4 regions of the Streptomyces sp. NPDC093795 genome follow, and region 1 is predicted to be linked to each of the others. Evidence: riboswitches for the same ligand, from Rfam matches in the RefSeq annotation. Region 1 holds a riboswitch; each other region holds the start of a gene.
What was found. A riboswitch is a leader RNA that binds a small molecule or an ion and turns the genes downstream of it on or off. The one in region 1 is predicted to bind cyclic di-AMP.

Region 1 (7,050 bases):
GAAGCCGATGAGTTCGCCCGAGGCGATGAGCTCGACGGCGAAGATCCCGAAGCCCTCCTCGTCCCACTCCTCCTCGTACCGCTCGATGTCCTCGGCGGTCTGTTCCAGGTCCCGGACCGAGCCGTCGCCGATCCAGCGCATGACCTCGGGGTCGGCGTTGATCTCGGCCAGCGGGACGAGGTCGTCGTCGGTCCAGTGTCGGAGGATGAGGCGGGGGGTACGAATTTCGGTCATGTTCCCATCCTGACGCACGGAGCGAGCCGGCCGGACCACCGGCTCCTTCCGGGCCGGCGGTCCGCCCCGGGCGACTACGCGGTGGTGTGGACGAGGTCGGTGGGGTCGGTGTTGGCGCCGCAGAGGACGACGCAGATCTTCTCGCCCGGCTCGGGGCGGTAGCCGAGGTCTGTGGCACCGGGCCGGTCCGGGGTCGTGAGCGCGGCCAGGGCGGTGGCTGCGGCGTGCTCGACGGCGAGGCGGCGGTCGTCCCACAGCTCCCGGCGGACGCGGATGATCTCGGTGTCCGGGACGAGGACGGTACGGACGCCGTCCTGCCGGGCGGTTTCCAGGGCGGTGGCGGAGACGCGGCGGGCGCCGAGCGAGTCGGCCGCGACGGAGTCGACGGTCACGTCGACGGGCTGCCCGGCCCGGAGGGCGGCGTCGAGGGCGCGGCAGTTCTCGGGTTCGACGGCGACGGTCCTGATGCCGTGGTGTCGGGCGGCGGTGGCGACGCCGGCGAAGAGGCCGCCCCCGCCGACCGAGACGACGACGGTGTCGAGGTCCGGGATCCGCGCGTGGATCTCGTCGAGCAGGGTCCCGGCCCCGGCGGCAATCAGGGGATGGTCGTAGGCATGGGAGGCGAGCGCGCCCGTCTCGGCCGCGAACGTCTCGCAGGCGGTCAGTGCTTCGGCGTACTCCGTGCCGACGAGTCGTACGTCGGCGCCGAGGCCGAGGAGTTTGTCGGCCTTGACCCTGGGGGCGGTGGTCGGCAGGAAGACGGTGGCGGGGACACCTTGCCGGAGGGCGGCCCAGGCGCAGGCGAGGCCGGCGTTGCCGCCGGAGGCGATGGTGACACCGGCGGCGGGGAGGGTGCCTTCCTCCCGGTGGGCGAGGAGGAAGTTCTGCGCGCCACGGGCCTTGAAGGAGCCGGTGTGCTGCATGAGTTCCAGGGCGAGGTGGAGCGTGTACGGCCCGGTGCCGGGGCCCGCCTGGGGGGCGGGGTCGACGTCGGCCCGGGTGATCGTGACGGGGCGGACGTGACCGGCGATCCGGTCGGCGGCTGTCTTGATGTCGGCGTGCGTGAGGCTGTGCACCTGAGCTCCTGGAGGGGTGGGGTGGAGGAGAGGGGGCCGGTCGACTCCCGTGGTCCACGGGCGCCGACGGCGTCCGGTCCGCGTCAGCCGCCGCCGTGGCCGGGCAGCGACGTCGGGGCGTCCGACAGGGCGTGGGCGAGCGCCGTGGCGAACCCGTCCGCGTTGTCCAGCATCAGGTTGTGGCCCGCGCGGGGGATCTCGATCACCGGGATGCCGAACGCCGTCGCCTTCTCCGCGTCGGGGTCCGGCCGGCTGAATTCCCCGAGGAGGAAGGTGCGGGGCAGCGTGAGCGCGGCGAGGAGGTCACCCGGCGCGGGCACGCTGCCCTCGACGAGGGCGGTCGCGCTGCGGTGGACGGCGAGCGGGTCGGCGAGGCGCAGCCGGGCCACGTAGTCGGCGCGGTCGAGTGTGGCCAGCATCCGGGCGAACCCCTTCGCCACGAAGGCGTCCTCGTCCTGAGCGGCCACCGGGGAGCTGAACGCGCCGCCGCCCGCGTACAGGTTCGGCTCCGCGACCACGAGTCGGGCCACGAGGTCCGGGCGCGCCGCCGCGAGATGGATCGTCACGGCGCCGCCCATGGAGTGCCCGACGAGGTCGACGCCTGTGAGGCCGAGGTGGTCGAGGACGGCGGCCACCGCCGCCGCCTGGGACTCCATGCGGTAGTCGAATGCGGCGGGCCGGTCGCTCAGCCCGTGGCCGAGGAGGTCCACGAGCAGGGCCCGGGCGCCGCCGAGGGCCGGGTGGGCCGCGATATGGGCGAAGTCCGACGCCGCCGTGCACCCGAGCCCGTGGACGAACACCCGTACGGGCCCGTCTCCGGGCAGGTCGATCCACCGGATGTACGCCCCCTGGTCCGCGAGGAACAACTCCCGCATGCCGACCACTCTCCCCTGCGCCGCCACTCGTACCGTCAGGAGCCACCCTACGAGTCGGCGCTGACAACGCACCGGCCGGAACGGCCGGGACCCCGGCGGTCCGTCCGCTAGCGTCGGAGGGACGCGGCAGACAGCCGGTGACACCGGACAACCCCCGAAAGGATCTCCATGCCCCTCGCAGGCGAGTACGAGCCCAGCCCCTCGACGTGGGTGCGCGAACAGGTCGAGCTGTACGAATCGTCCGGCGGCACCAAGGGCACGACCATGCGTGGCCTGCCCGTCGTCCTGGTCACGAACGTCGGCGCGAGGAGCGGCAAGCTCCGCAAGACCCCGCTCATGCGGGTCGAGCACGAGGGGGCGTACGCGCTCGTCGCGTCGAACGGCGGGGCGGTGAAGCACCCCGTCTGGTACCACAACCTCGTCGCCTCGCCACTCGTGGAGCTCCGCGACGGCACGCACGTGTGGGACATGAAGGCGCGTCTGGTCACCGGCGAGGAGCGCCGGGCGTGGTGGGAGCGGGCCGTCGCCGCGTTCCCCGACTACGCCGACTACCAGCGCAAGACCGACCGGGAGATCCCCCTCTTCGTCGTCGAGCGGACCGAGTAGGAACCGGAGGGACCGCCGTCGACCCGGCCGAGCTCGCCGCCGAGCCCGGCCGGTGGTCCACACGGCGGAAGGCTGTCAGCGGCCTGCGTGTGCGGCGCGGTGGATCGTGGCGTCGAGGAGAGCGAGGGCGTCGGCGGCGGTGCGGCCGGGTGCCCGGTTCCACGGCCCGATCAGTTCCCGCCAGCCCCGTGACCGGAGTTCGGCCATGATCCAGGCGGCGGCCTCGTTCATCGTCGTCGCGCTGCCGTAGCCGAGGCGATGAGCGGCGAGCAGGGCGCCGCAGACGCATCGGGCTCCTCGGACGTCCCGCAGCTTGTACGGCGCGTTCTGCCAACCCCACTCCGTCAGGACGAGGCGCGCGTAGCCGAGGTGGACCGAGGGGCGCAGTTCTGGCTGCCCGACGCGTCGCCAGGCGTGCAGTTTGTCGGGGAGTACGGCTCCGATCCGGCCCGGGAGCCGGCGCTCGGCGGGCAGGGGCGGCGGCAGTGCGTCGAGCGCGTCGGCGACGAGCCGGTCCACGGGCAGGGTGAGCAGAGTCCGCCATCTCTCGGTGCCCGGCGCCGTGTCCGGGGCCGTGTCCGGAGCTGTGTCCGGCACGGGGACGGGGGCGCCCGCGGGCGGTGGCGTGGCGGTCAGGTCCGTGACGATCCGCTGCCAGGTGGCGCTCTCGTAGAGCGCTGCGGCCTCACGGTCGAGGGCGTCGGGGCTGATCAGGGAGGCGGAGGGGGACATCCGGGCGGCTCCTCGGTCGGGGTGGCACCATCCTTCAGCACGAATGTCGGGTTTGCGCGTTATGCCCTTGAGTACCCCTTCCGCCGATAGGGCCTTTCCGGCGCTCTTACCTATTAACCGAATTAAGGCGCATTTTCGGACATTGAACACCTGGTGACGCGACTCACTTTCCCGGGAACTCCCCCGCCTCCGGAGCCGCCGCGAGCCCCACCGCGCAAGGAAGTTCGGCGGGCCGGAAGAACGGTCGATCATGAATTCGGGGAATTCCGTGATCCTTTCGCGGGGCCCGCCGCCCCACCCATCTTGTTCTCCGTCGCATTACTGGCCTACGGTCACCTCCATTCGAGCGGATCGCCGAATCCTGCCACCGCTCGAAATACCTCCCTTTCACCCGACGGCAGGAGCGGGGGACCCACGAATACGCCGGCCCGGATTCCGGAACGGCTCGGGGTGAAGCCGCGTGCGCGCGGCCGGACATCTCCAGTCCGAACCCGACAGCTCACCCCGAAGGCGCCGGAGAGGAAACCGTCATGCCTGCACACGGTAAGCACCGCCGCCCCCGACGCCACCCCGTCTCGCGTGGAATCGCGCTGGTCGGAACGGGTGGAGCCGCCCTGGCCCTCCCGCTGATCGCCCCCGCCGCAGCCGGCGCCGCGCCCGTTTCCGGAGCTCCGGAACTCGCCGCCCGGCCCGCCGCCGCCCTCGCCGCTCCCGCCGCCGCGGCGGCCACGGCCAAGGCCCCCACCGCGCCGGCCGCCGCCCGCACCTACACGGTCGTCAGCGGCGACTCGCTTTCCCTGATCGCCCAGAAGAAGGGAATTCAGGGCGGCTGGAAGGCTCTTTACCAGGCCAACAAGAGCGTGGTGGGTGACAACCCGTCACTTATTCGTCCCGGCCTTGAACTGACGCTCGGTCGGGATTCCGCGAAGGCCGCTCCCGCGAAGGCGAAGAAGACCGGTTCGGCCGATCGGGCGAGCCGCTCCGAGCGCCGCCCCGCCGCCCCGGCCGTCGCCAAGGACACGGGCGCCTCCGCGGCGCAGGCCGCTCCCGCCGCCGCTCCCGTCCAGGCCGCCCCGGCCGCCGCCGCCCAGTACGCGAACAACCTCGACGGCTGGATCCGGGAGTCGCTGGACATCATGTCCCAGCGCGGCATCCCCGGTTCCTACGACGGGATCCTCCGCAACATCATGCGCGAGTCGTCCGGCAACCCCCAGGCCATCAACCTCTGGGACTCCAACGCGGTCGCCGGAACGCCCTCGAAGGGCCTCCTCCAGGTGATCCAGCCGACCTTCGACGCGTACCACGTGCCGGGCACGTCCACGGACCTGTTCGACCCGGTCGCCAACATCACCGCCGCCTGCAACTACGCGGCCGACCGCTACGGCTCCATCGACAACGTCAACGGGCCGTACTGATCCCGCTGGTCCCGAAGTGCCGGGTGAACCAGGAGCCGGCGAGTTCCGCCACCTGCTCCAGGGCACCCGGCTCCTCGAACAGATGGGTGGCGCCCTCCACGACGGCGAGCCGGTTCTCGCAGCGCAGCCGGGCCCCGGCCCGCCGGTTGAGGTCGAGGACCAGTTCGTCCCTGCCTCCCACCACGAGCAGCGTCGGGGCCCTGACCTGGGCCAGGTGGTCGGCCGCGAGGTCGGGCCGGCCACCGCGGGAGACGACGGCGGCCACGGAGGACGCGGGATCGGCCGCCGCCCACAGCGCGGCGGCGGCTCCCGTGCTCGCCCCGAAGTATCCGAGGGGGAGGCCGCCGCTCCCGGGCCGGCCGGCGAGCCAGTCCGTGGCCTCGGCGAGGCGGCCGGCGAGCAGCGGGGTGTCGAAGACGCGGGCCCTGTCCCCCGCCTCGGCCTCGGTGAGCAGGTCGAAGAGGAGCGTCCCGAGTCCCGCGCCGTTGAGTGCCGTCGCGACCGCCCGGTTACGGGGGCTGTGCCGGCTGCTGCCGCTGCCGTGGGCGAACAGGACGATGCCGGCGGCGTTCTCGGGCAGCGCGAGCCGTCCTGTGAGCGTGGCTCCGGCGGCGGGAATCCGTACGTCCTCCGCGTGGACGACCGGCCCACGCGTGGCCCGGTTCCGGTCCAGGCAGGCGATGACCTCGGCGTCGGGGGTCTGCGCGAAGTCCCGGTAGAACTGACCGATCGCGTAGAACAGCTCCGGCGTGTGGACGCTCACGGTCTCGTCGGCCTCGCCGCCGAGCCGGGCCGTCCATCCCGGTGGCGCGACCGGCACCGCGAGGACGATCCGGGCGGCGCCCCGGGCGCGTACGACCCGGCAGGCCGCCAGGGCCGTGGCCCCGGTCGCGAGGCCGTCGTCGACGACGAGGACCGTCCGCCCGTCGAGGGGCACGGAGGGTCTGCTGCCCCGGTAGCGCCGGGCCCTGTGGTCGAGCTCGGCGTGTTCGCGCTGCTCCACGGCGGCGAGATCGCGCGCGTCCGCCCCGGTCTCGCGCATCACCCGCTCGTTGACCACCCGTACCCCGCCCTCGCCGAGCGCGCCCATCGCGAGCTCCGGCTGCCGGGGCAGTCCCAGCTTCCGTACGAGACAGATGTCGAGCGGCGCGTCGAGGGCGTCGGCGACCTCGGCGGCCACCGGCACACCGCCACGCGGGAGACCGAGCACCACGACGTCCTGGCCCTTGAAGTGGCCGAGCCGGGTGGCGAGCTGCCGGCCCGCGTCGATCCGGTCGTTGAAGTACATGGCCGCCGTCCTTCCGCCTGCGCGGCTCCGGGCCCGTCCCCGGGCCCGGGGAGAACGTCGGCTGCCCGTCTCTCCAGCGTAGACGTGTCCTCGGCGGCGGCAGGTCAGGGGCGGAGGGTCCCGTCAGGCGGCGAGGAAGGCCTCGATGGCCTCGGCGAGGGCCTGCGGGGTCTCCTCGGGCGCGTAGTGGCCGGCGTCCTTGAGGACTTCGAGGCGCGCGTTCGGGTACCAGCGCAGCCAGGTGGCCTCCATCGCCTCGGTGCCGAGCGCGGGGTCGTGGGCGCCGACGACGAGCAGGACGGGGGTGGGGTTGTCACGGACGCGCTCGTGGAAGTCGGTGCGGGACCAGGAGTCCAGGTAGGCGCGGAAGGCTGTCGCGGAGGAGCGCCCGACGGAGCGCTCGACGAGGGTGCTCAGCCAGGCGTCGTCGTAGCGGCCGCCGGTGGTGTTGTCGATGATCGCGCGCCGGTTCGCCGGTTCCTCCGCGGCTCCGGCGAACAGCTCCCAGGTGTCGCCGTCGAGGGGGAACCCGGCGGCGGAGACGGGAGAGATGCCGATGATCGAGCGGACGCGGTCGGGGGCGTCCAGGAGCATCAGCTGTGCCGCCTTGCCGCCCATCGAGTGGCCGATGACGGAGAAGGAGTCCCAGCCGAGGTCGTCGGCGACCGCGAGGGCGTCGGCGGCGACCTCCTCCATCGTGTAGGCGCCCGTGCGGTCGAGAGCCTCGCCGTAGCCGCGGCAGTCGACGAACGCGTAGGAGCCGTCGGTGTCGCGGAGATGGGCGCGCAGCGAGGCGAAGCTGGTGCGGTCGCCGAACCAGTTGT
Region 2 (7,050 bases), on a different contig from region 1:
TCGGGGCGGAGCCCCATCTCGCCCATCTGGTAGACGATGCGGCGCTGGACGGGCTTCATGCCGTCCCTGGCGTCCGGGAGGGCACGCGAGTAGATCACCGAGTACGCGTACTCGAGGAAGGAGCCCTGCATCTCGTCGACGACGTCGATGTCGAGGATTCGCTCCTCGAACGCGTCGTCCGGCGGCGGTGTCTTCGTGCTGCGGCGGGCCATCGCGGCTGCGGCTCCTTCACCAACAAGGTTGATCTGACGCGGACCATTGTGGACCGTGCCACCGACAGCGCCGACCGCGACCCGGAAGAGGGACATCTCCGGGGGGCGGGAACTTCGCCAGGTGTCGGCGCGCTTGCATACAGTGGCAGGACTTTTTCACATCGCGATCGAAGGGACGTACATGCCCATGGGTCACACGGCCACGGCCGAGGCCGGCTCCGGCGGCCTGACAGCGACCGAGCACCGGTTGGCGAACGGGCTGCGGGTGGTGCTCTCGGAGGACCACCTGACCCCGGTCGCCGCGGTCTGCCTCTGGTACGACGTCGGCTCGCGGCACGAGGTCCCGGGCCGCACGGGCCTCGCCCACCTCTTCGAGCACCTGATGTTCCAGGGCTCGAAGCAGGTCCACGGCAACGGGCACTTCGAGCTGGTGCAGGGCGCGGGTGGCTCGCTCAACGGCACGACGAGCTTCGAGCGCACCAACTACTTCGAGACCATGCCCACGCACCAGCTGGAGCTCGCGCTCTGGCTGGAGGCCGACCGCATGGGCTCGCTGCTCGCCGCACTGGACGACGAGTCCATGGAGAACCAGCGGGACGTCGTCAAGAACGAGCGCCGTCAGCGCTACGACAACGTGCCGTACGGCACGGCCTTCGAGAAGCTGACCGCCCTCGCCTACCCGGAGGGCCACCCGTACCACCACACGCCGATCGGCTCCATGGCCGACCTGGACGCGGCCACCCTGGAGGACGCGCGGAACTTCTTCCGCACGTACTACGCCCCGAACAACGCGGTGCTCTCGGTCGTCGGCGACATCGACCCGGAGCAGACCCTCGCCTGGGTCGAGAAGTACTTCGGCTCCATCCCCGGCCACGACGGCAAGCCCGCACCGCGCCCCGGCGACCTGCCCGAGGTCATCGGCGAGCAGCTCCGTGAGGTCGTCGAGGAGGAGGTCCCGGCCCGCGCGCTGATGGCCGCCTACCGGCTGCCCCACGACGGCACGCGCGAGTGCGACGCCGCCGACCTGGCCCTGACGGTCCTCGGCGGTGGCGAGTCGTCCCGTCTGCACAACCGTCTGGTCCGCCGCGACCGCACGGCCGTCGCCGCCGGCTTCGGCCTGCTGCGGCTCGCCGGAGCGCCCTCGCTCGGCTGGCTGGACGTCAAGACCTCCGGCGGCGTCGAGGTCCCGCAGATCGAGGCGGCCGTCGACGAGGAGCTCGCCCGGTTCGCCGCCGACGGCCCCACGCCGGAGGAGATGGAGCGCGCGCAGGCCCAGTTGGAGCGCGAGTGGCTCGACCGTCTCGGCACCGTCGCGGGCCGCGCCGACGAACTGTGCCGGTTCGCCGTGCTGTTCGGCGACCCGCAGCTCGCCCTCACGGCCGTCGACCGGGTCCTGGACATCACCGCCGACGAGGTGCGGGCGGCCGCCGCGGCCAAGCTGCGCCCCGACAACCGCGCGGTGCTCGTCTACGAGCCCCTGGCGACCGAACAGAGCGACGACGACACCGCCGACGGCGATGACGATGCAGAGGGAGCGGACCAGTGACCGACGCTGCCGTGTCTTTGACGAGCATGGACTTCCACCCGCAGCCGGAGCCCGGTGCCGCCAGGCCCTGGGCCTTCCCCGCCCCGGACCGCGGGAAGCTGGACAACGGTCTGACGCTGCTGACCAGCCACCGTCCCGGCCAGCAGGTCGTGGCCGTGGAGCTGTTCCTGCCGGCCCCGCTGGACGCCGAGCCCGCCGGCCTCGACGGCGTCGCCACCATCATGGCCCGCGCGCTCTCCGAGGGCACGGACCAGCGCAGCGCCGAGGAGTTCGCCGCCGACCTCGAGCGCTGCGGCGCCACGCTCGACGCGCACGCCGACCACCCGGGCGTACGGGTCTCCCTGGAGGTTCCCGTCTCCCGGCTGCCCAAGGCGCTCGGGCTGCTCTCCGAGGCCCTGATCGCCCCGGCGTTCCTCGACACCGAGATCGAGCGCCTGGTGCGCAACCGGCTCGACGAGATCCCGCACGAGACGGCCAATCCGGCCCGTCGCGCCGCCAAGCAGCTCTCCAAGGAGCTCTTCCCGGCCGAGTCGCGGATCTCGCGGCCGCGCCAGGGCACCGAGAAGACCGTCAAGGCGATCGACGCGGCCGCGGTCCGCGCCTTCTACGAGGCGTACGTCCGGCCCGCCACGGCCACCGCCGTGGTCGTCGGCGACCTGACCGGCGTCGACCTGGACAAGGTCCTCGCCGAGACCCTGGGCGCCTGGACCGGTGAGCCGGCCGAGCCGCTCCCGATGCCGCCGATCTCGGCCGACGACACCGGACGGGTCGTCATCGTCGACCGACCCGGCGCCGTCCAGACCCAGTTGCTGATCGGACGGATCGGCCCCGACCGGCACGACCGCGTCTGGTCGGCCCAGGTCCTGGGCACGTACTGCCTCGGCGGCACCCTCACCTCGCGACTCGACCGGGTGCTGCGGGAGGAGAAGGGCTACACGTACGGGGTGCGTGCCTTCGGGCAGGTACTGCGCTCCGACAGCCAGGGGAACGGCGCCGCGATGCTCGCCATCAGCGGTTCCGTCGACACGCCCAACACCGGCCCGGCGCTCGACGACCTGTGGAAGGTGCTGCGGACGCTGGCCGCCGAGGGTCTCACCGACGCCGAGCGCGAGACGGCCGTGCAGAACCTGGTCGGGGTCGCCCCGCTCAAGTACGAGACGGCCGCCTCGGTCGCCGGGACGCTCGCCGACCAGGTCGAGCAGCACCTCCCCGACGACTACCAGGCCCAGTTGTACGCGCGGCTCGCCGAGACCGGCACGGTCGAGGCGACCGCGGCCGTGGTCAGCGCCTTCCCGGTGGACCGGCTCGTCACCGTGCTCGTGGGCGACGCGGCGCAGATCGCGGACCCGGTGCGCGCGCTCGGCATCGGTGAAGTCACCGTCGTGACCGGCTGATTCCGGCTCCCGGCCCGGCTCCCGGCCCGGCTCCGACACGGTCTGACCCGGCTCTGATCCGGTAAGGGGAGGGCTCCGACGGCATGTTTCGTCGGAGCCCTCCCCTTTGTCCGTATTAAGCGCAAGGGTGATCGTTTGCCCTGTGGCATGTCTTACAAACTGGCGAGTCCGGTTGGTGATTGAAAGATGATCCGCATAGCGTCGGTGCGTCTGTTCGGCAGTTGCACCCGCCGCACCCGCGGCACCCGGACAGTCATCGCCGAGTCCCCGTCAGGCGCGAGCCTGGGGAGCCGGGGACCCATACGTAGTCCCTGGGGTGAATCGGGCGCCTTCGTCTCGTACGGAGGGGCTCGTAGGAGACCTTCCTGCTCCGAACCCGTCAGCTAACCCGGTAGGCGAGAAGGAAGGAAAGGATCAGCCACTACATGGCGTTCACCCGTGCCACCGGGAAGCATCGTGGGTCGAGCCGGATGGCGCGCCGCAGCGTGGGCTTCGCCGGCGCCGCGACCCTCGCCACCACCGGCGTCATCGGAACCCTCGCTTCCCCGGCGCTCGCCGCCGACGCGGACAACCGCTCCGTCGAGGACACCGGCCTCACCAAGGTGATCACCGAGGACTCCCTCGTGGACCGGATCAACGCCCAGGCCGCCGCCCAGGAGCAGGAGGCCTTCGAGGCCGCCGCCAAGGCGAAGGCCGAGGCCGAGGCGAAGCGCAAGGCGGAGGCCCGCGCCAAGGAGATCCGCGAGGCGGAGGAGCGCGCCGCCCGTGAGGCCGAGCGCCGCCGCCTGAACTCCTTCCAGCTCCCCGTCGCCGGCTCGTACGTCTCCACCGGCTACCAGACCGGCGGCTCGCTCTGGTCCTCCGGCAGCCACTCCGGCGTCGACTTCCACGCCGGCTACGGCAGCAGTGTCGTCTCCGTCGGCTCCGGCACCGTCGTCGAGGCCGGCTGGGGCGGCGCGTACGGCAACAACATCGTCATCCGGATGAACGACGGCACGTACACCCAGTACGGCCACCTCTCCTCCATCGGCGTGTACGTCGGCCAGAGCGTCGAACCGGGCGAGCAGATAGGCATCTCCGGCTCGACCGGCAACTCGACCGGCCCGCACCTCCACTTCGAGGCGCGCACGAGCTCCGAGTACGGCTCCGACATCAACCCGCTCGCCTACCTCCGCGCGCGCGGCGTCAGCGTCTGACGCACGCCCACCTCAACGTCGCAAAAGCCCCGGCTCGTGCTGAGCCGGGGCTTTTCGTCGGTCAAAAAGGCTTCCATATTTCGCTGAGGCATCGGAAATTCCGGCGCGCTGCAATAGAGTCGCAGATCGGGCGCAGAACAGGCGTCGCAGAATTGTCTCGCGCAGACCAAGGCGGAGGTCGGACATGCGCATTCCCGCGCACTCGGTATGCACGGCGATCCGGGACGACATCGTCTCCGGCGTCTTCGAGCGGGGCAGCCGGCTGACCGAGGAACAGCTCGCCCGCCGGTACGGCGTCTCCCGCGTCCCGGTCCGCGAGGCCCTGCGCACCCTGGAGTCCGAGGGCTTCGTCGTCACCCGCCGCCACGCGGGCGCGCACGTCGCCGAGCCCACCGAGCAGGAGGCGGCCGACCTGCTCGACATGAGGGCGCTGCTCGAACCGCTGGGCGCCGCGCGTGCCGCCCAGCGGCGCACCGAGGCCCACCTCAAGGTGCTGCGGGGCCTGGTCAGACTGGGGCAGGAGCGGGCGAGACGGGGCCAGGGCGAGGACCTGCGCTCGCTCGGGGGCTGGTTCCACGAGACGCTGGCGCAGGCCTCGGGCAGCCCGGCCCTGACAGCGCTGCTGACCCAGCTGCGCCACAAGATCGCCTGGATGTACGCGGTCGAGCAGCCCGCTCAGCCGGTGGAGGCCTGGGCCGAACACGGCGCGATCGTGGACGCCGTGGCGCGCGGTGACGCCGAGCGCGCGCGGGCGCTGACCGCGCTGCACGCGGAGCGCTCGCAGCCGCTGCACCGGCTCAAAAGGCCGGAGCGCGGGCACGTGAGGGTTTCGCAACATGTCGTCAACACGGCGAGCGTCCGGAATTAACGCGCACACCGTATACAAAGAATAGCAATTCCGTGGCCCGCGTTCCGTGCTGCCCAAAAGCGGGCCGAATCCGGGTCGGTGGAAATGCGAAAGGCCGTGGCCGCCGGAATTCCGGCGGCCACGGCCTTTCGTCGTACGGGAGAGGTCGACCCGGGTCAGACGGTCTCGGGGAGCTCGTCGAGACCCTCGGCGACCAGCTTCGCCAGACGGTCCAGAGCGGCCTCGGCGCCGTCGGCCTCCGAAGCGAGGACGATCTCCTCGCCGCCCTGCGCGCCCAGGCCGAGCACCGCGAGCATGGAGGCGGCGTTCACCGGGGTGCCGTCGGACTTGGCGATCGTCACCGGAACGCCGGAAGCCGTGGCGGCACGGACGAAGATGGACGCGGGGCGGGCGTGCAGGCCCTCGGCCCAGCCGACGTTGACGCGGCGCTCAGCCATGGTGTTGCCCTTCAAGTCTTAAGCGGTTGTCTAGACCAGTCTCTCACGGGATGCTCCGTGCTCACGCCGACCTTCGGCCCGGGACCGGACCGCCTCTCGGCCCGCCCCCGCCGCCCACGGCGTGCTCACCACCTTGCACGGAGTGACCCCACCATGCACGGCGTACACCCACCGCGCGACCCGTGCCACCGCCGTGTCGCGGCCGTAGGCTGACCCCATGCAGAGCGCGTCGGAACAGTCGGAAGCGGCGGAACACCCGGCACGACCGGCGCGTCCGGAACCACCGGACCACGACTACCCCGACCACTGGGAAGCGGACGTCGTGCTCCGCGACGGCGGCACCGCGCGCATCAGGCCCATCACCGCCGACGACGCCGACCGCCTCGTCAGCTTCTACGAGCAGGTCTCGGACGAGTCGAAGTACTACCGCTTCTTCGCCCCCTACCCCCGGCTCTCCGCCAAGGACGTCCACCGCTTCACCCACCACGACTTCGTGGACCGGGTCGGGCTCGCGGCGACGGTGGGCGGCGAGTTCATCGCCACCGTCCGCTACGACCGCATCAACGAGCGCGGACTGCCGGCCTCCGCGCCGGCCGACGAGGCCGAGGTCGCCTTCCTCGTCCAGGACGCCCACCAGGGACGCGGAGTCGCCTCCGCCCTCCTCGAACACATCGCGGCGGTCGCGCGGGAGCGGGACATCCGGCGCTTCGCCGCCGAGGTCCTGCCCGCCAACACCAAGATGATCAAGGTCTTCACGGACGCGGGCTACACCCAGAAGCGCAGCTTCGAGGACGGGTCCGTACGGCTCCACCTCGACCTCGAACCCACCGACCGCTCCCTCGCCGTCCAGCGCGCACGGGAGCAGCGGGCCGAGGCGCGCTCCGTGCAGCGCCTCCTGACCCCCCGGTCGGTCGCCGTCGTCGGAGCCGGGCGCGCCGCCGGAGGCGTCGGCCGCACGGTCCTCCGTAACCTCCTCGGGGCCGGCTTCACCGGACGCGTGTACGCGGTCAACGCCGCGCTCGCCGCGCTCGCCGGGGGCGCCGGGGGTGAGGGCGCGGCCGCGGAGTTCGACGGCGTCCCCGCGTACCCCTCCGTCGGCGCCATCGGGCAGACCGTTGACCTCGCGATCGTCGCCGTCCCCGCCGAACGGGTGCCGGAGGCCGTCGCGGACTGCGGCGAGCACGGCGTACGGGGCCTCGTCGTCCTCTCCGCCGGGTACGCGGAGAGCGGGGCGGAAGGGCGCGAGCGGCAGCGCCAGCTCGTCCGTCAGGCCCGCTCGTACGGGATGCGGATCATCGGCCCCAACGCCTTCGGGATCATCAACACCGCCGACGTCCGGCTCAACGCCTCCCTCGCACCGCAGATGCCGGCCGCCGGGCGCATCGGACTCTTCACCC
Region 3 (7,050 bases), on a different contig from region 1:
GGAACGGGCCGCCTCGACGTGCTTGTTGCCGGTGACGAACTCGGTGGAGCCGCCGCCGATGTCCACGACGAGGTACGTCTCCGTGCCGTGCAGCTCGCCGGTGGCACCGGTGAAGGAGAACTCGGCCTCCTGGTCGCCGGTGATGACCTCGGGCTCGACACCGAGGATCTCCACGACCCCGTTCACGAACTCGTCGCGGTTCTCGGCGTCGCGGGAGGCGGAGGTGGCGACGAAGCGGATCCGCTCGGCGCCGAACTCCTTGATGACCTCGGCGTACGCGCGGCAGGCCGCGAAGGTGCGCTCCAGGGCCTCGGGGGCGAGCCGGCCCGTCCTGTCGACGCCCTGCCCGAGCCGGACGATGGTCATCCGCCGGTCCAGCTCGATCAGCTCACCCGTCTCCGGGTGGACGTCGGCGACGAGGAGGCGGATGGAGTTCGTACCGCAGTCGATTCCGGCGACCCGGGTCATTCCGCGGTCTCCTTCTCTTCCCCGCAGGGCGTGACGCACGGGCCCTTCGCCCACCACTCGGGCAGCATCGCGAGGGCCTCGTCGCCGAACGGGTTCACGCCCGGGCCCGCGACCAGCGAGTGGCCGACGAGGACGTGCAGGCACTTGACCCGGTCCGGCATGCCGCCGGCGCTCGGGAAGCCCTCCAGGACCTCGATGGCGTCACGGCGGGCGATGTAGTCCTCGTGCGCGGCCCGGTAGGCGGCGGCGAGCTCCGGGTCGGTGGCGAGCCGGGCCTGCATCTCCTTCATGACCCCGTTGGCCTCCAGGGTCCCGATGGCCGAGGCCGCCCGGGGGCAGGTCAGGTAGTACGTGGTCGGGAACGGCGTGCCGTCGGGAAGCCGGGGCGCGGTCTCGACGACGTCCGGGTTGCCGCACGGGCAGCGGTGCGCGATGGCGCGCAGGCCGCGGGGCGGCCGGCCGAGCTGGAGCTCGAAGGCGGCGATGTCCGCCTCGGTGGGCTCGGTGCGTTCGGTCTGCGGAGGGGGCGTTTCCATGTCTGCCTTGCTCGTCAGGTCGTTTCGGGCTTCAAGGACGGTCGGCGTGGTCGACGCCGTCCCAGAGGTTGTCGTACCAGGGGCGGTCCGCCGCGCCCTGGTCGGCGCGGGGCCGCTGCTCCGCGCCGGGATCGTTCACGGTGAATCCGGTCTCGCCGGGCAGCACGTAGTGGAGGTGCTCGCGGGCGAGGCGGCGGACGTAGGCCGGGTCCTGGAGGCGGGCCTTCTCGTCCTTCAGTTCCTCGACCCGCCGGGCCGCCCCGGCGGCCCTGCGCTCCTGCTCGGCGATCTCGCCCTGCTGGGAGACGTAGCTCCGCATGGGGTAGGCGAGTGCCACGACGAGGGAGCAGACGACCAGGGCGAGGAAGGCCGCGCGGCCGGTGAGCCGGGAGCGGCGGGCCTGGCGGCGGGTCTGGGAGCGGTAGACACGGGCGGCGGTCTGCTCGCCGAGCAGCCTGATCCGGGTCGCGGTCGAGAACCGGTCCCGGTCCTTCGCGGCCATGTCGTGTCGCCTCCCCTGTTCACGCGGACGTCCCCGCACACGGTACGGGACCGAGTACGGGGACGTACGGAAGCGGCTTCAGGAAGAAGCTCAGCCCTTGAAGCGCGGGAAGGCGCTGCGGCCGGCGTAGACCGCGGCGTCGTCGAGGATCTCCTCGATGCGCAGCAGCTGGTTGTACTTGGCGACGCGGTCCGAGCGGGCCGGGGCGCCGGTCTTGATCTGGCCGCAGTTCACGGCGACCGCGAGGTCGGCGATGGTGACGTCCTCGGTCTCGCCGGAGCGGTGGGACATCATGCACTTGAAGCCGTTGCGCTGGGCGAGCTCGACGGCGTCGAGGGTCTCGGTCAGCGAGCCGATCTGGTTGACCTTGACCAGGAGGGCGTTCGCGGAGCCCTCCTCGATGCCACGGGCCAGGCGCTCGGGGTTGGTGACGAACAGGTCGTCGCCGACGATCTGCACCTTGTCACCGATGCGCGAGGTGATGGTGTTCCAGCCGTCCCAGTCGTCCTCGTACAGCGGGTCCTCGATGGAGACCAGCGGGTACGCGGAGACGAGCTCCTCGTAGTACTCGGTCATCTCGGCGGCCGAGCGGGACTTGCCCTCGAACTCGTACGAGCCGTCCTTGTAGAACTCGGACGCGGCCACGTCGAGCGCGAGCGCGACGTCGGTGCCCGGGGTGTAGCCGGCCTCCTTGATGGCCTCGATGATGAGGTCGAGGGCGGCGCGGTTCGACTCCAGGTTCGGGGCGAAGCCGCCCTCGTCGCCGAGGCCGGTGGAGAGGCCCTTGCGCTTCAGCACGCCCTTGAGCGTGTGGTAGATCTCCGCACCCCAGCGAAGGGCCTCGGAGAAGGACTCCGCGCCGATCGGGGCGATCATGAACTCCTGGATGTCCACGTTGGAGTCGGCGTGCGACCCACCGTTGAGGATGTTCATCATCGGAACGGGCAGCAGGTGCGCGTTCGGGCCGCCGAGGTAGCGGAAGAGCGGGAGGTCCGAGGCCTCGGAGGCGGCGTGGGCCACGGCGAGCGAGACGCCGAGGATGGCGTTCGCGCCGAGCGAGCCCTTGTTCTCGGTGGCGTCCAGGTCGAACATGGCCTGGTCGATCAGGCGCTGCTCGGTGGCGTCGTAGCCGACGAGCTCCGGGCCGATCTGCTCGATGACGGCGAGGACGGCCTTCTCGACACCCTTGCCCATGTAGCGGTTGGGGTCACCGTCGCGAAGCTCGATGGCCTCGAAAGCACCGGTGGAGGCGCCGGACGGAACAGCAGCACGGCCGGTGCTGCCGTCGTCGAGGCCGACCTCGACCTCGACCGTGGGGTTGCCTCGGGAGTCCAGGATTTCCCGGGCTACGACGACGTCGATGGACGGCACGAGCATCTCCTTCTGGGATGTGACGCTGGATGTGACGCAAGGTCGGTGCAGGGGTCGCTCGGCCTTGCGACAAGAGCCTAACCGGCGCGGGGGCTCCGGCCAGCCGGGCGCCCGCCCCCTGGGACGAAAAAGGACCCAAGGGCATGCGTTTCGGGACGAAGGACATCAGATCTACTGGACGGTAACCGTCAGGTCGTTCCTCAGTCGTCCCTCGACGGGTGTGCCCGGACACAAGGAGCGGCCCGGAACGGACGGAACCCCGGTCGGGCGCGCACGGGGGACGGGCGCGCCGGACCGGGGTGGTCACCGCGGGAGGGTCGTGGGGCCGCGTGAGCCGCCGGACTCACGCGGACCGCCGGGCTCACTTCAGGTGAAGCTGCTGGCCCGGGTAGATGAGGTCGGCGTCGTCGACGATCTCGTCGTTCAGCTCGAAGAGCTGGGCCCAGCCGCCCTTGACGCCGTGCGCCTGGGCGATGGTGCTGAGGGTGTCGCCGGAGACGACCTTGTACTCGCCGTCACCCTTCTCGACCTTCTTGCCGGTCGGGGTGGTGACGGTCTTCTTGGCGGCCTGCGGCGCGGCCTCGCGCTGCGGGGCCTGCTCCTGCGGGGCCTGCTGCGTGGCCTTCTTCGGGGCCTGGCGCTGCTCGCTGCGGGTGGTCGGCTGCTCGGCCTTCCGCTCCTCCTGCTGCGGGGCGGACTCGGCGGAGCCGCCGTCGTAGGAGGCTCCGGAGAGGCCCACGCCACAGCTCGGCCAGGCGCCCTTGCCCTGGCCCGCGAGGACCTTCTCGGCGACGGCGATCTGCTGGGACTTCGACGCCTGGTTGGCGGTCGAGGCGTAGGCGGTGCCGCCGTACGCGGCCCAGGTGGAGGCCGAGAACTGGAGGCCGCCGTAGTAGCCGTTGCCCGTGTTGATGGACCAGTTGCCGCCGGACTCGCACTGGGCGACGCGGTCCCACTCGGAGGCCGTGGCGGCCGAGGCGGTGCCCGCGGTCAGCAGCGGGGCCGCGACGGCGACACCGGTGACGCCGACGAGCGTGGCGACCTGGGTGGCCTTGGAGGGACGGCGGTGTTTGCCCTTGCCGGAAAACAGCATGGAGATTCTCCTCACCGACGCCTGTGAGGTGAGCTGTCGGGTTCGGGCCGGAAAGTTGCCCGGCCGCGTGTCCTAGCACGCGGCTTCACCCCAAGCCGATCATCGGCCGTCTTTCTCAACGGCCGGGACCGGCACTTACCTTGGGTCCCCCACTCCTGCCTTCGGCGCTTACGCGACGACTGTTCCCATCGGCCGACGGCAGGATTCGGCGTTTCGGTCGACGGGGCCCGCGGTGGCGAGCGGTGACGACCGTAGACACAGACCCACCGGAAGTTCAAAGAGGCGTATTGCGGAAATATCGCCCCTACTTGGCTTCCGGAAGGTGGTGTTTGTGCAGGTGAGAGGTGACGGGGGCAAAGGTTACGGACGGGACACGCCAGTTGGGGTGAAGAGACTCATGTCTCACTTGCCCAGAACCGGACATTCCCGCCCGAATCACTTGGCCGTCGAAACCGGACCGTCCGTCAGATCGAGGCTCTGACCAGGGAGGATGAGATCCGGATCGATGCCCACCGTGCGCCGGTTGGCGTCGTAGAGGGCGGTCCAGCCTCCGGGGAGTTCGTTCGCCTGCGCGATGTCGGACAGGCTGTCGCCCGGCCGCACGGTGTACGCGCCCGAAGTGTCCTGACTGTCCGTTGCGCCCGAATCCTTCGCCGCGTCAACCGGCGTCGTGGCGAGAGGGCTTTCGGTCAGCTTGTTCTCGGATGAAGCATGTCTACCCGATTCAGGTGAAGTGTCCACCTTGCCGGTTTCCTCCGGTGCGGCATCGCCCCGGTGCTTGCCGGTGCCGGGCGTGGCCGACGACGCGTCACCTTCCGGAGTGCCGGGCGTTACGGACGAACCAGGCGTACCGGGCGTGACGGAGGCGTCAGGGGTGCCGGGCGTGACCGGGGTGACCGGGACGACCGGGTTGACCGGGACGACCGGCGCGGCCGGGTCGGTCGAGCCGCTCGGGGCGGTCGGGGTGGTCGAGCCGGTCGGTGCGGTGGGGCTCACCGGAGCGGTCGGCGAGACCGGGGCCGTCGGCGAGACGGGCCCGGTGGGCGGGGCCGGCGTGACGGGAGCGGTCGGCGTGACCGTGCCCGTCGCCCCCTTCGTGGTCTCCGGGGTCCCCGTGGAGGCCCCGGGCAGCCCCGCCGTACGGTTCGACTCGACGACCGGGCCCGTGGGGGTCTTCGGGACGGAGGTCGGGCCGGGGTCCACACCGGTGGCCGTGCCGTCGTTCGTCAGACCGGCGATCGGCGCGCAGGTGGCCCACTCGACGGAGCCCTTCGCGAGGGCCTTCTCGGCCACCGCGATCTGCTGGGCCCGGCTGGCCAGGTCGGCGCTGGGCGCGTACGCCAGGCCGCCGTTCCGCTCCCAGCTGTCCTGGGTGAACTGGAGCCCGCCGTACATGCCGTTGCCGAAGTTGGCGCTCCACTGACCGCCGGACTCGCACTCGGCGACGCGGTCCCAGGTGGCGGCGTCGGCCGCGGAGGCGGATCCGGCGGCGAGCAGCGGCAGCGCCATCGCGGATCCGGTCACACCGGCGGCGACGACGATGGCGGGGGCCTGACGGGGGCGACGGTGTCGTCCGTTCCCGGAACGCATAGGAGCGCCTTTCGCGTGACGGCTGAGAGTGCGGTGAACGTAGCGGTATTCGAACGCTCGTCACAAGTCGATGGCCGCACGATCACGCGAAGATCACATTTCTGACACGCCGTCACTGTGGCGGAGCGGTACGGACGGGGAGAACTCCACCGGAAGCGTGCGCAATCCCCGCATGATGAGCCCTCCGCGCCACCGCAGTTCGGCCGGGTCGGCGGCGAGTCGCAGGTCCGGAAGACGCGTCAGGAGGGTCGCGAGCGCCGTCTGTCCCTCCAGCCGGGCGAGCGGCGCGCCGAGGCAGTAGTGGATGCCGTGGCCGTACCCGAGGTGCTGGTTGTCGCGCCGGGTGAGGTCCAGCGTGTCCGGCGCAGTGAACCGCTCCGGGTCCCGGTTCGCCGCGGCGAGCACGACGAGCACCGGGTCGCCGGCCGGGATCGCCTGCCCGCCGATGGTCAGCGCCCTCGTCGCGTACCGCCAGGTCGCCATCTCCACCGGCCCGTCGTACCGCAACAGCTCCTCCACCGCGGTCTCCAGGAGCGCGGTCTCGCCCGCCGCGACCGAGGCCTGGAGCCGCTCCCGCCGCTCCGGGTCCCGCAGGAGCGCGTAGACGCCGTTGCCGATGAGGTTGATGGTCGTCTCGAAGCCGGCGAAGAGCAGCACGAAACACATGGCGGTGGCTTCGGCCTCGGTGAGGTGGTCGCCGTGGTCGCTCGCGCGGATGAGGCCGGAGATCAGGTCGTCGCCGAGGTCCTGGCGCTTGCGGTGGATCAGCTCCGCGAGATAGCCGCGGATCTTCTTCACCGACCGGGCGACCCCGCCGCGGGGCCCGCCGCCGTGCCGGATCATCATCCCGGCCCAGTCCCGGAAGTCGTCCTGGTCCTCGCGGGGCACGCCGAGCAGGTCGCAGATCGCGTAGATGGGCATCGGGAACGCGAACTCGTGGATGAGGTCCGCGCTCCCCTTCTCCGCGAAGGAGTCGATGAGCCGGTCCGTCAGCTCCTGCACGCGCGGGGCGAACTCGGCGACGCGGCGCGGGGTGAACGCCTTCGACACGAGCCGCCGCAGCCGGGTGTGGTCGGGCGGGTCGATGTTGAGCAGATGCGTCATGAGGCCCGCGCTGCGCTCGCCGGGGATCCCCGTCTTCCCCGGCTCCGCGTGGTGCACCGGGTTCTTGGAGAGCCGCTGGTCGGCGAGGGCCTGCCGGGCGTCCGCGTACCGCGTCACGAGCCAGGCGTCGACCCCGCTGGGCAGCGTCGTCCGGTGCACGGGCGCGTGCTCCCGCAGCCAGGCGTACGAGGGGTACGGATCGCTCGCGAACTCCCAGGTGAAGAGCTCGGGGGCGGGCGGCGCGGCAGACGGACGGGCGGGGGCGGGGCCGGGGGTGGTGCTCACCCCCCGACGGTACAGGGCGACCCCGGCGGTGAGGTGTGTGGAGATCATGTGATCAAGAAGGGGGGCCGTGCCCTAGATTCGTGCGGTGGATCCTCAGATGC
Region 4 (7,050 bases), on a different contig from region 1:
GGTCCTGCACGGACCTGAGGGACCACAGGTCGAGGACCGGGCAGTCGTAGCGGTCCGCGATGGCCCGGACGTGGGCGGTGTAGGTGGCGATCTTGCCGCGCAGGTGCCTGAGCACGGGCACGTCACGGGTGTCGAAGCCAGTGGTCACCATGACGGTGCCGACGGCGGAGGTCAGTTCGGCGACGGCCCGCTCGAAGCGCTCGGCCACGTCGTCGGGGTCGCTGCCGGGGCGGATGATGTCGTTGCCGCCGGCGCAGAAGGTCACCAGGTCGGGGGCGAGTTCCTTCGCCCGGGGGACCTGTTCCGCCACGATCTGGTCGAGGAGGCGCCCGCGTACGGCCAGGTTGGCGTAGCGGAAGGCGTCGTGCTCCGGCAGCTGGTCGGCGAGCAGGACCGCGAAGCGGTCCGCCCAGCCGACGTACGTCCCGCCGGGCCCGGGGTCTCCGACGCCCTCGGTGAAGCTGTCACCGATCGCCGCGTACGACCCGAATGCGTTCTTGTCTCTTGATCTCGAATCGTCTGCCACGGGAGCACATCCTTCCCTTTTGGATGTGACCTACGCGACCGTAAGGAGGGGTTGACGCCGGGTGATATATGCCACCGATAAAGAAATTGCCAAGCCGGAATAGATGGGGAAACGCCGGAGGCCCGGCACAGGAGTGCCGGGCCACGCGGGGTGTCGGTGCGTCAGATGGAGACGCCGTGCTGGCGGAGGTAGCCCAGCGGGTCGATGTCGGAGCCGTAGCTCGGCGAGGTGCGGATCTCGAAGTGCAGGTGCGGGCCGGTGGAGTTGCCGGTGGAGCCGGAGAGGCCGATCTGCTGGCCGCCGGTGACGGTCTGGCCGGACGAGATGGAGAGGGAGGAGAGGTGGGCGTACTGCGAGTAGCTGCCGTCGGCGTGCTGGATGACGACCTCGTTGCCGTAGGCGCCGCTCCAGCCGGCCGAGACCACGTTGCCGGCGCCGACGGCGCGGACGGTGGTGCCGGAGGAGGCGATGAAGTCGACACCGGTGTGGTAACCGGAGGACCACATGGAGCCGGAGGCGCGGTACGGGGTGGAGATGCCGCCGCTGACCGGGGCGACCCAGCCGGACGCGGAGGTCGAGGCGCCCGTCGACTCCTGCGCGGAGGAGGACGAGCCGGCGTCCGAGGACGGGGCGGTGGTGGCCGGGGCGGCGGCGCGCTCGCTGCCCCGGGAGGCGCGCGGGGTGTCGCCGTTCTTCGAGGAGGTCTCGGCGGACGGCTCCGGGGCGCTCTTGGGGGCGGCCGCCCGGGGCGCGGCGCTCTTCGGAGCGGAGGCCTTGGCGGTGCTCTTGGCGCCGAGCGTGAGCTTCATGCCGGGCAGGATGAGCGAGGGGTCCTCGCCGACGACCTGGCGGTTGTCGGAGTACAGCTTCTGCCAGCCGCCGGCGACGTGGTGGTCGGCGGCGATCTTCGACAGGTAGTCGCCGCGCACGACGGAGTACGTCTTCGGTGCGGCCTTGGCGGCGGGCGCGGCCTTGGCGGCGGCGAGGGCCTCCACCTGGGCGGCGGCGGTGACGGCCTGGCTGGGGGCGGCAGTCTGCTCGGCGGCGTGGGCCCCGGTGGCGCCGAAGAGCGGGAGGGCGACGACGGCGCCTCCCGTACCGGCGGCGGCGATTCCGCGGGTCAGTCGGTTGGTCTTGGTACGGCGGTGCTTACCCGTCGCGGGCATGGCGAATTCCTCTCCGGCGCCTACGAGGTGAGCTGTCGGGTTCGGACTGGAGATGCCCGGCCGCGTTCTCACGCGGCTTCACCCCAAGCCGTCCTGCGTCGCGGGACCGGCGTACTTCCTGGGTCCCCCGCTCCTGCCACACATGGGATGAGTGGGAATTCCGGACGGTGGCAGGATTCGGCGGTCCGACCGGATTGACGGTGACGCTAGACGAGGGGGTCGGCACGGACAAGCCGCTGATTTCCACCGGCTTTCCCCGCCACGTCTTCCGGCCGGAATTCCGGTCACCCTCTGTGGATGACGGTCCTTCGATGTCCCTTTTCCGTACGGCAATTGGTTCCGGCCGTCGGCCACGATCCGTCACTTCTATGACGCTGCTCACGCGCCGATGCCCATCTCGCCCGCAAACAGGGCGCGTTATACGTAAGGCCTCAATTCGGACAGATCACCCATTCCCGTCCAGGGGGGTGCGCCGACACCCTCCCGCCTGGATGATTGCCCCAGGAACCGATCTCGCTTCGGGCACCCGAACGTCGACCACCAGGAGCACCCGTGACGCAGCAGCTGCCGCAGGTCCCGCCCATCGAAATGACCGAACCCGAGCTGGCCGAGGTCCGCAACTTCCGGGACGTGGGCGGCCTGCCGACGACGGACGGCCGGGCCGTCCGCACCGGGCGCCTCTTCCGCAGCGGCCACCTCGCCCACGCGACGGCGGCGGACGCCGCCTTCCTCGACTCGCTGGGACTGCACACCGTGTTCGACTTCCGGAACATGGCCGACCGGAAGGTCGAGGGTCCCGACGTCGAGCTGCCCGGCGTACGGAACGTGAACATACCGCTCAACGATCCGGCGGAGGGCAAGGAGTTCTGGAAGCTGGTGCGCGGCGGCGACATAACCCAGCTGCGCGAGATCCTCGGTGACGGCAAGGCGGCCGCCAACATGTCCGACTCGTACCGGAAGATGGTGATCGAGCGGACCGCGGAGCACAGCCGGATCCTGCACGCCATGGCTGAGGACAGCCTCCCCGCCCTGATGCACTGCGCGGCCGGCAAGGACCGCGCCGGGCTCTCCATAGCGATCACCCTGCTCGCCCTCGGGGTCGAGCGGGCGGCGATCGAGGCCGACTACGTGAAGTCGAACGACCCGCACCGCCGCTACAAGGTGCGCCGCAGCTCCACCGCCCCGGACGCCATGTCGCCCGAGGTGATGGAGCTGCTGAGCCCGCTCTTCGACGCGCGGGTGGAGTACCTGCGGGGGGCCTTCGAGACGATCGAGGCGACCTGGGGCTCGGTGGACGCCTACCTCGCGACGGGCCTGAAGCTGGCCCCGGAGACCCGCGAGCGCCTGCGGGAGCGCCTGCTCACCGAGGTGTGAGTCCGCCGCCTACCGGTTCTGGCCACCCAGCGCGAAGAGCAGGTAGAGGAAACCGGCGAAGAGGTGGCCGGCGACCAGGTAGGCGAAGAGGCGCAGGACCAGCCCCTTGGGGAACTTGCCCTCCCCACGCTCCTCACCGGTGACCGGTCGTGACTTGTCGGACATGTCGGTCCTCTCGAAGGAATGAAGAGCCACAGGGAAGGATGCCCCACGGGGCTCAGCGCCGGTGCGGGGTCCCGTCGCCGAGGCACAGCTCGGCCGCGGGACTCTGCATCAGGGTGTGGACGAACAGCAGCTCCGCCCCGCCGGGGGTGGCGGCGCCGATCCGGTGCGGGGTGAGCGAGTCGAAGTGCGCGCTGTCCCCGGGATCGAGGACATGCACGGCGTCACCGAGCGCGAGCCGCACCCGGCCCTCCAGGACGTGGATCCACTCCTCCCCCGGGTGGACGCGCACGATGTCGGCCCTGGTGGCGTACGGCACGTGGACCCGCAGGCACTGCAGGGCGCGCCCGGCACCGCCCGCCTGGCGGTAGACCCAGCCGTCGGCCTCGACGGGTTCGGAGCGGCCGGCCCGGACGACGGGGTCGCGCTCGGCCGGTGCCTCACCGAGGAGCTCGGAGACCGTCGTACCGTAGATGCGGGCGAGGGCGAGCAGCATCGGCAGCGAGGGCTGCCGGTTCCCGGTCTCCAGGCGCGAGAGGTGGGCCGGCGAGAGGCCGGCCCGCTGGGCGGCGGCCTCCAGGGTGAGGCCCCGGCGACGGCGCAGACCCCGCAGCTGCGGGGCGACGTCCGGCAGGGCGCCAGGGACGGCGGGGTCCGGCAGGGCGCCTGAGGCAGCGGCGTCCGGCGGTGCGCCGGTGGCGGCGGGGTCCGGGGAGGTCTCCCCGGGGACGTGGTCCATGCGTCCATTCCGCCAGCATCGTGCCTCTGAGGCAAGTTTCTTGCCCCAGAGGCAAAACTCCACGCTCGACCGGATCCGCCGTCAGCGCTGCGCCACCGACTGCTTCACCAGAGTCCTCCCGAAGTCCCACATCAGCCCGCCACCGCCGTGGGCCTCGTCCATGACCGCCGTGAAGGCGGTGACGAACCGGTCCACGTCCGCCTCGTCGATGATCAGCGGCGGGATCAGCTTGATCACCTCCAGGTGGTCCCCGGAGACCTGGGTGAGGATCCGGTGTCGCTGGAGCAGCGGGACGACGACCATCTGCGCGAAGAGCCCCTTGCGGGCCGCCTGGAGCATCGTCCAGCGCCCTCGGAGCCCCAGCGAGGACGGCCGGCCGAACTCGATCCCGATCATCAGCCCGCGCCCGCGGATCTCGTGGAGCAGTTCGTACCGGGGCACGAGCTCCTCCAGGCGGGAGCGGAGCAGGCCGCCGATCCGCCGGACGTGGGCGACCGTGTCCTCGCTCTCCATGACCGAGAGGACGGCGAGCCCGGCCGCCATGGCCTGCGCGTTCGACCCGAAGCTCGCCGAGTGGACGAGGACCCGGTCCATCGACGAGTAGACCTTCTTGAAGATCCAGTCCTTGCCGAGGGTGGCCCCGACCGGCACGTAGCCGCCGGAGAGGGCCTTGGCCACGCAGACCAGGTCCGGTTCGACCCCTTCCTCGTGCTGGTACGCGTAGAAGTCGCCGGTCCTGCCGAGGCCGGTCTGCACCTCGTCGGCGATCAGCAGGGCCCCGTGCTTGTGCAGCAGCTCCTGGGCGGCGCGCAGGAAGCCGGGCGGGGCCTCGTGGACGCCCTTGCCCTGGATCGGCTCCACGACGAAGGCGGCCACGTCGCCCCGGCGCAGCTCCCGCTCCAGGGCTTCGAGGTCGCCGAGCTCGATCGCCGTGTCGGGCAGGAGCGGGGCGAAGCCGTCCCGGAAGCCCTTCTCCCCGTTGACGGAGAGGGAGCCGGTGGTCAGGCCGTGGAAGGCGTGGGAGCAGTAGAGGACCCTGGGCCGCCCGGTGGCGTACCGGGCGAACTTGAGGGCGGTCTCCACGGCCTCCGTGCCGCTGTTGCCGAAGAAGACCCGGTCGAGGTGCGGGCTGTGGGCGAGCAGCCGTTCGGCGAGGAGTCCGGGCAGCGGCGGGCAGTCGAAGCGGGTGAGATCGGCGAGCTGGGCGTCCAGGACGTCGTGGAGGGCCTTGCGGACGACGGGGTGGTGCCGTCCGAGGCCCATCACGCCGAAGCCGGCGAGCATGTCGAGGTGGTCGACGCCGTCGGCGTCCCAGAAGTGGGCGCCCTCGGCCCGCTCGTACACCTTGTCGAAGCCGATGGTGTGGAGCATCCGCGGCAGCTGGTGGTTGAGGTGCTTGGCGTGCAGCTCGTAGCGCTCGCCGCCGCGTTCGGCGAGGAGCGCCCGCAGGTCGAACGCACCCTTCGCCGGACGCTCGTCCTCGCCCTTCACGGGGCACTCACCGCTTGTCCCCGGAGACCGTCTCCCTGACCGCGCGCAGGGACTCCTTGAGGGAGCCCATGGTGGCGAGGACGGCGGTGGGCTCGTAGCCGCAGTGCGCCATGCAGTTGGCGCAGCGCGGGTCCTTGCCGCGGCCGTACTTCTCCCAGTCGGTGTCCTCGATGAGTTCGCGGTACGTGGGGACGTATCCGTCGCTCATCAGATAGCAGGGGCGCTGCCAGCCGAAGAGGGAGTAGTTCGGAATGGCCCAGGCGGTGCAGGGGAAGTCCGCCTTTCCTTCCAGGAAATCCAGGAAGAGCGGCGAGTGGTTGAGCCGCCAGCGGCGCCGGTTTCCGCCGGCGAAGGCCTTCTTGAAGAGTTCGCGGGTCTGTTCCACGCCGAGGAAGTGCTCCTGGTCGGGGGCCTTCTCGTACGCGTAGGCGGGCGAGATCATCATCTCGTCGACCTGGAGGTCGTCGTTGAGGAAATTGAGGACCTCGATGATGGTCTGCGGGGTGTCGGTGTTGAAGAAGGTCGAATTGGTGGTTACGCGGAATCCGCGTCGCTTCGCCTCCTTGATGGCCGCCACCGCCTCGTCGAACACGCCTTCCTTGGCGACGGATTCGTCGTGCCGCTCACGCAGGCCGTCGATGTGCACGGCGAACGCGAAGTACGGGGAGGGCGTGAAGTCCTCCAGCTTCTTGCGCAGCAGCATGGCGTTGGTGCACAGGAAGACGTACTTCCGCTTCGCCACCAACTGGCGGACGATCTCGTGGATCTGAGGGTGCATCAGGGGCTCGCCGCCCGCGATGGACACCATGGGGGCGCCGGACTCCAGGACCGCGCCGACCGCCTGGGCGACCGGCATGCGCTGCTTGAGGACACCCGCGGGGTGCTGGATCTTTCCGCAGCCCTCGCACTTGAGGTTGCACGCGAAGAGCGGCTCGAGCTCGACGATCAGCGGGAACTTCTCGCGCTTGCGGAGCTTCTGTTCGATGAGGTAGGTCCCGACCCGGATGGACTGACGGAGCGGCATGGCCATAACTCGTTCACCTCCTGGGGAGCAGCAAAGAACGGTGCCATTCGAAGAAAGCGGGAAGGACGGCACGAAGGACACGGAAGGCCGATATTCCCCCGCGTACCGTGCCGATCCGGACCAGCTCATGTTCTGGAGCGTCCACGACCACCCGGACGGCCGCAACCGGGCGGGCGTCCGGCCCTCCGCCGAGGCCTACGGCGGCCCGTGCGGTACGCAGAGTCGCGGCGGACTCCATGTCGACGGCGATCGCGCCGGTGGCCCGCAGCGCTGCCCGCTCGGGGCCGCGCACCACGTGGTCGGAGCCGGTCAGCGGCCCGGTGTGCACGGCACGCCCGGGCACCGCCCTGGCCAGGGCCTGCACCAGGAGCTCGGTCCCGGTGCAGGAGAGCGTGCCGTCGGGGCCGCGGGTCTCTTCGGCGACGATCAGGTCCCCCGGGTGCATGCCGGGGGCGAGCCCCGCGCAGAAACCGGAGGCGATGACGGCGGCGTCCCGCCACCGCTCCTCGCCGAGCGCCCGGGAGACCGCCCGGTTGGCCCGGTCGGGTCCCATGCCCGTACGGAGCAC

Region 2: it holds a riboswitch for cyclic di-AMP, as region 1 does, so the genes downstream of both, ACIRB7_RS31130 (M23 family metallopeptidase) here and ACIRB7_RS12530 (transglycosylase SLT domain-containing protein) in region 1, are expected to answer to the same signal.
Region 3: it holds a riboswitch for cyclic di-AMP, as region 1 does, so the genes downstream of both, ACIRB7_RS23620 (transglycosylase family protein) here and ACIRB7_RS12530 (transglycosylase SLT domain-containing protein) in region 1, are expected to answer to the same signal.
Region 4: it holds a riboswitch for cyclic di-AMP, as region 1 does, so the genes downstream of both, ACIRB7_RS15560 (LysM peptidoglycan-binding domain-containing M23 family metallopeptidase) here and ACIRB7_RS12530 (transglycosylase SLT domain-containing protein) in region 1, are expected to answer to the same signal.

What each region holds. Positions count from the first base shown of each region.
Region 1 is NZ_JBIWIO010000004.1:56,632-63,681, forward strand. Features, by position in the region: gene ACIRB7_RS12505 (GNAT family N-acetyltransferase) at 1-234, opposite strand, end outside; gene ACIRB7_RS12510 (threonine/serine dehydratase) at 309-1,310, opposite strand; gene ACIRB7_RS12515 (alpha/beta fold hydrolase) at 1,394-2,185, opposite strand; gene ACIRB7_RS12520 (nitroreductase family deazaflavin-dependent oxidoreductase) at 2,354-2,791, shown strand; gene ACIRB7_RS12525 (hypothetical protein) at 2,867-3,523, opposite strand; cyclic di-AMP (ydaO/yuaA leader) riboswitch at 3,866-4,049, shown strand; gene ACIRB7_RS12530 (transglycosylase SLT domain-containing protein) at 4,054-4,938, shown strand; gene ACIRB7_RS12535 (alpha/beta family hydrolase) at 4,922-6,226, opposite strand; gene ACIRB7_RS12540 (alpha/beta fold hydrolase) at 6,350-7,050, opposite strand, start outside.
Region 2 is NZ_JBIWIO010000014.1:112,883-119,932, forward strand. Features, by position in the region: gene ACIRB7_RS31115 (DNA topoisomerase (ATP-hydrolyzing) subunit A) at 1-212, opposite strand, end outside; gene ACIRB7_RS31120 (M16 family metallopeptidase) at 394-1,758, shown strand; gene ACIRB7_RS31125 (M16 family metallopeptidase) at 1,755-3,152, shown strand; cyclic di-AMP (ydaO/yuaA leader) riboswitch at 3,400-3,565, shown strand; gene ACIRB7_RS31130 (M23 family metallopeptidase) at 3,578-4,348, shown strand; gene ACIRB7_RS31135 (GntR family transcriptional regulator) at 4,533-5,216, shown strand; gene ACIRB7_RS31140 (HPr family phosphocarrier protein) at 5,372-5,653, opposite strand; gene ACIRB7_RS31145 (GNAT family N-acetyltransferase) at 5,871-7,050, shown strand, end outside.
Region 3 is NZ_JBIWIO010000009.1:56,222-63,271, forward strand. Features, by position in the region: gene ACIRB7_RS23600 (exopolyphosphatase) at 1-468, opposite strand, end outside; gene ACIRB7_RS23605 (DUF501 domain-containing protein) at 465-1,004, opposite strand; gene ACIRB7_RS23610 (septum formation initiator family protein) at 1,036-1,506, opposite strand; gene eno (phosphopyruvate hydratase) at 1,597-2,877, opposite strand; gene ACIRB7_RS23620 (transglycosylase family protein) at 3,239-3,970, opposite strand; cyclic di-AMP (ydaO/yuaA leader) riboswitch at 3,974-4,147, opposite strand; gene ACIRB7_RS23625 (transglycosylase family protein) at 4,406-5,560, opposite strand; gene ACIRB7_RS23630 (cytochrome P450) at 5,654-6,949, opposite strand; gene ACIRB7_RS23635 (globin domain-containing protein) at 7,047-7,050, shown strand, end outside.
Region 4 is NZ_JBIWIO010000005.1:111,600-118,649, forward strand. Features, by position in the region: gene ACIRB7_RS15555 (SGNH/GDSL hydrolase family protein) at 1-526, opposite strand, end outside; gene ACIRB7_RS15560 (LysM peptidoglycan-binding domain-containing M23 family metallopeptidase) at 688-1,692, opposite strand; cyclic di-AMP (ydaO/yuaA leader) riboswitch at 1,697-1,885, opposite strand; gene ACIRB7_RS15565 (tyrosine-protein phosphatase) at 2,245-3,066, shown strand; gene ACIRB7_RS15570 (DUF6126 family protein) at 3,076-3,231, opposite strand; gene ACIRB7_RS15575 (helix-turn-helix domain-containing protein) at 3,284-3,967, opposite strand; gene ACIRB7_RS15580 (aspartate aminotransferase family protein) at 4,049-5,458, opposite strand; gene hpnH (adenosyl-hopene transferase HpnH) at 5,466-6,488, opposite strand; gene ACIRB7_RS15590 (1-hydroxy-2-methyl-2-butenyl 4-diphosphate reductase) at 6,496-7,050, opposite strand, start outside.